Regions from separate parts of the Arthrobacter tumbae genome, predicted to be linked through region 1. Evidence: predicted binding sites of a transcription regulator. Region 1 holds the regulator's gene; the other holds the start of a gene.

Region 1 (2,458 bases):
ACCAGCAGATCTCCTCTGCCGTATCCGCGCAGGTGCGTTACCCCAAGACCCCTAAGGGTGATCACTTCGCCTGACTGTGTTCCGGGCTTGATCGTGAGTTCCTGGTCACCGTCGAAACTTTTCATTGTCACGTTGGTGCCAAGGGCAGCTGCTGTCATCGGCACACTCAGGGTCGCGTGAAGGTCGTCGCCCTCCCGGAGAAAGGTTGAGTCGCTGTTGACCCGGATTTCAACGTAGAGGTCTCCCTGCGGACCGCCGGCCGTGCCGACCTCGCCCTGGCCGGCGAGCTGGATACGCGTGCCGGTGGCGACACCGGCAGGCACCTTGATGGTGAGACTGCGGCGGGAGCGGATACGGCCGTCCCCATTGCACTCGTTGCAGGGATGCGGAATGACGGTTCCGTACCCCTGACAGGTGCCGCAGGTCGCCGTGGTCATTACCTGACCCAGGATGGATCGAACCGCGCGCTGCACCTGACCGGATCCGCCGCAAATATCACAGGTTCTCGGCGACGTGCCGGGCTGGGTACACGATCCGTCGCAGGTTGGACACACCGCCGCCGAATCCACCTCGATTTTCTTGTTGGTACCGAAGACCGCATCTTCGAGATCGATCCGGACGGCGATGAGGGCGTCCTGTCCGCGTTGGGTTCGCGATGGCGGGCCGCTGGGGCCACCGCCGCCGAAGAATGTCTCGAAGATGTCCTGGAAGGCAAAGCCGGAGCCGGAATAGCCCGCGCCGAATCCGTTGTCGGTGCCGTTCTCATTGCCGGTGGTGTCGTAGACGCGTCGCTTCTGGGGATCCGACAGGACCTCGTACGCGCGGGTGACGAGCTTGAACTCCTCAGCCGCTTCCGTACCGGCGTTGACGTCCGGGTGAAGCTTCCGGGCAAGCTTCCGGTAGGCCTTCTTGATTTCTTCGCCACTGGCATCGCGTGCAACGCCAAGGACCTCATAGTGATTACTCACTCCTGCACATCACTTCCTGTTATCTCACCGCGTGAGCGGCTGGGGTTCATGGGCTCCGTCATCCGGTCATGATTCATCGAGGATGCGGGAAAGGTAGCGTGCGACGGCCCTCACGGCAGCCATAGTGGTGGGGTAATCCATTCTGGTGGGTCCAAGGACCCCCACCTTCGCCAGGGAATCCGGTCCGTAGCCCGTAGCGATCACCGAGGCCTCGGCCAGCCCGCCGTACGGATTCTCCCGGCCGATGCGCACGGAGATCCCGAGCGCATCCTGGCCCATCTCGGAGAGCAACCGAAGCATGACGACCTGTTCCTCAAGGGCTTCGAGGACCGGACCGATGGTCAAGGGAAAATCGAGGGTTGAGCGGGCAAGGTTGGCCGTGCCCGCCAGCACAATACGGTCTTCCCGGTTGGCGGCCGACAGCTGTTCCAGGCTGTGGCCAAGTGCCTGGCCAAGAGACTGCAGCGACGGGGGAAGCTCCGCGATGCATGCAGCAAGTTCCTGTGGAACCGACGGCAGGCGAACACCCGATACCCGCTCCAGGAAGTACTGACGCAGGTCGGCCAGATCATTCTCCTGTGCCTCGGAGGGAACGGACACCACACGCTGCTGTACCGCGCCGTTCGTGGAGATCAGCACTACGAGTACGCGGCCGGGAGCGAGCAGCACGAGTTCAATGTGGCGGACGGACGCCGCACCCAGATGCGGATACTGCACCACCGCAACCTGATTGGTGAGTTGGGCGAGCAGGCGGACGGTGCGCTCCAGGACGTCGTCCAGGTCGTCGGCACTCTCCAGAAGTGCGCGGATGGCCCGTTTCTCCGGCGCCGACAGCGGCTTGACCTCGGCAATCCGGTCGACGAACAGACGGTAGCCCTTGTCGGTCGGAATGCGCCCGGAGCTGGTATGCGGAGCGGTGATCAGGCCTTCTTCTTCCAGAAGTGCCATGTCATTGCGGATTGTCGCCGAAGAAACACCCAGCCTGTGGCGCTCGACCAGTGCCTTGGATCCCACTGGCTCACGGGAATGGACGTAATCCTCAACGATGGCCCGCAGGACTTCAAGCCGTCTGGGCTCGCTCATGTTCACCTCCGATGTACTTCGATGCCCGGTCAGTTGAGTTAGCACTCAACACACCCAAGTGCCAAGTCTAATACGTTCGGGGCGATTGTTAGCATTGGCTGTGCCTGTTCCGAAGGCAGGGATTTGCGGAAGCGAGCGAAGTCACATGTCGTATCACCAGTGGGGGGCGCAAGACCTCACCCAGTCCCGGCCGACCGCAACCGCGCAGGTCGAAGCCCGTCCCGGCGTCGTCCTTGAAGACGTGCAAAGCGGATTTGTGGGCGAGATTCTCCGGACAGAGAAGTCCGGTGGAATGCACGTGATGGTCCTCGAGGACCGCCACGGAAAGCGGCGCACCTTCCCGCTCGGCTTCGGCTTCCACCATGAAGGTTCGCCGGTTGAGATGGTTGCCGCGCGCGCGCAGTCCG
Region 2 (2,458 bases), 3.0 Mb from region 1:
CGAAGTAGGGGCTCAGGAAGCCCTTGTCGAACTGCATTCCTTCAGTGAGGACGAGTTCGGTCTGGGTGGTCGAGGATTCCTCGATCGTGATTACGCCGTCCTTGCCGACCCGCTCGAAAGCTTCGGCGAGCAGGTCGCCGACTTCCTGGCTCTGGGCGGAGATGGCTGCAACGTTTGCGGTCTGCTTTCCGACGACTTCACGGGCGTTTTCCAGCAGGCGGGCAGCAACAGCCTCGATGGAGACTTCGATGCCGCGCTTCAGTGCGCCGGGGGCAGCACCTGCCGCAACGTTCCGCAGGCCTTCCTTGACCAGTGCCTGCGCGAGGACGGTAGCCGTCGTCGTGCCGTCACCGGCGACGTCGTTGGTCTTGGTGGCAACTTCCTTGGCCAGCTGTGCGCCAAGGTTCTCGTAGGGATCGTCCAGCTCAACCTCACGGGCGATGGTCACGCCATCGTTCGTGATGGTGGGGGCGCCCCACTTCTTGTCGAGGACGACATTGCGTCCGCGGGGGCCGAGCGTCACCTTGACGGTGTCGGCCAGCTTGTCAACGCCGGCTTCGAGCTTGCGTCGGGCGGCGTCGTTGAATTCCAACTGCTTTGCCATGTTGTTTCGTTCCTTTCAGGCTTGTGCAGGGATGTGTACTGACAGGAAAGAACCCCGGCCTGAAATGACCGGGGTTCTTCTGCACAACTACTTGACGATGATCGCCAGAACGTCGCGGGCGGAAAGAACCAGGTATTCCTGGCCACCGTGCTTGACTTCGGTTCCGCCGTACTTGGAGTAGATGACGACGTCGCCTTCGGCAACATCGACGGGAACGCGGTTGCCATTGTCGTCAACGCGGCCGGGGCCTACTGCGACGACTTCGCCCTCCTGGGGCTTTTCCTTGGCGGTGTCCGGGATGACCAGACCGGATGCGGTGGTCTGCTCGCCTTCCAGCGGGCGGACGACAATACGATCTTCAAGAGGCTTGATAGAGACCGACACTCGGACCTCTCCTTCACTTGGTTTGAATGAATCTTTGGGTATCGAGCAGGCGCTGACCGTCGTCGCGGTGCCGGTTGGCGCATCCTCGAAGGATTAGCACCCTCATAGTGAGAGTGCCAAGTCTGACTTTATGCAACGGTTAGCACTCGGTCAAGGTGAGTGCCAGAGGCGGGCGCCTTCGCAGTCCTTGCTGGGCTTTCCGCGGCGATTCCGTGCAGGTTTGGCACGCGCCGGCGGCGTGTCGGTTCCAACACGCCGAGCAAAGGGTCGTTGTTGGAACGAAACCTGCACGGAATCGTCGGGATTTCGGTCAGCGACGGTAGGAAACCGAATCAGCGTTGATCAACCGGGGCCGGTGGAAGTCGGAGTTATCGACAACAAAGGCCGCTTTCCGCGCCGGGTCGCGCTCCGCGATGTACAGCCGCTGGCCGTTCACGTACCGTCGAAGACTCGAATGATCCGGATCGGGAGGCGATCCATCTCGGGAAGCCATGCGTCGAGCTGTCTCAGCAAACGGCACGTCGAGGAAGACAGAGCGCGCCCACACCCCATCGAGCTCGGCACGGTGCAGGAACATGCCGTCCACAATGACGACGCAATCGGGCGGCGCCTCCACCTCAGCGGGGCTGATCCTGCGATCTGTCTCAACGTTGTGGCAGGCCGTCCTGATACGGCCATTGCCGCCCAGGGAAAGCGGCTCCACCACCCACTCGCGAAAGCGTTCGTAGTCGTACGAGTCGAGCCAGAAACCTTCGGGAGAAGTGCGCCCCCGTCGATAGCGAACCGACCGCGGGTTATGGAAATCGTCCAGACCTATCCGGATGACCGATCTCCCCGTTCCACGCAGGTACCGCGCGAGCGAGTCCGCGAACGTCGTCTTGCCTGAGCCGTCCACGCCGTCGATCCCGAAAAGGACGGTGCCATACGGCAGCGCTGAAGCGAGGGCACCCTGAACGTCAACCGAGTCGAAGCCCGTTCCACTGATCATCAAACGATTCAACCGCGGATGTCCACGCGAGGAAAACGCCCCTGATGCCACGGAGCCCTTAGACTGGAGAGCCCGGCCCAGCCCCTGACCGACTGCTCTGGCCGACAGCCCCTCGCCGAAAGCTCCAGTTGAAAGCGACACCGTGACCCAGAACCTCCTTGAGCCCATCCTGACTCCCGAGGGCTGGGAGCTGCTCAACTCGCTCGGACCCTACTCCGAAGCAGACAGCCTCCGGCTCAACGAACAGCTTCGCGCGGCAGGACATTCCCCCGATGTCGTCAACGCGGCCCTCACCCAGTCCCGGCTCCGCGCCAAGGCACAGGTGAAGTTCGGTCCGTTCGCCGCCCGGATGCTCTTCACGCCCGCCGGCCTCGAACAGGCCACCCGCCTCAACGTCGCCGCGCGCCACGCCCAGCGCTATGTCACTGCCAACGTTCAGAAGGTCGCAGACCTTGGCTGCGGAATCGGCGCGGACTCGATGG

Evidence for each region. Region 1 encodes HrcA, which represses chaperone genes, less so after heat shock. Its sites were predicted from a motif close to TTNGCACTCGNNNNNNNCGAGTGCNAA; they were not measured.
Region 2: the regulator HrcA is predicted to act here: its motif matches at 1,128-1,154, upstream of groES (co-chaperone GroES).

What each region holds. Positions count from the first base shown of each region.
Region 1 covers NZ_JAFBCC010000001.1:3,540,131-3,542,588, forward strand. The annotation lists gene dnaJ (molecular chaperone DnaJ) at 1-968, opposite strand, end outside; gene hrcA (heat-inducible transcriptional repressor HrcA) at 1,035-2,051, opposite strand; gene JOD47_RS16680 (DUF3097 domain-containing protein) at 2,197-2,458, shown strand, end outside.
Region 2 covers NZ_JAFBCC010000001.1:511,506-513,963, forward strand. The annotation lists gene groL (chaperonin GroEL) at 1-604, opposite strand, end outside; gene groES (co-chaperone GroES) at 692-988, opposite strand; gene JOD47_RS02390 (nucleoside/nucleotide kinase family protein) at 1,299-1,976, opposite strand; gene JOD47_RS02395 (class I SAM-dependent methyltransferase) at 2,119-2,458, shown strand, end outside.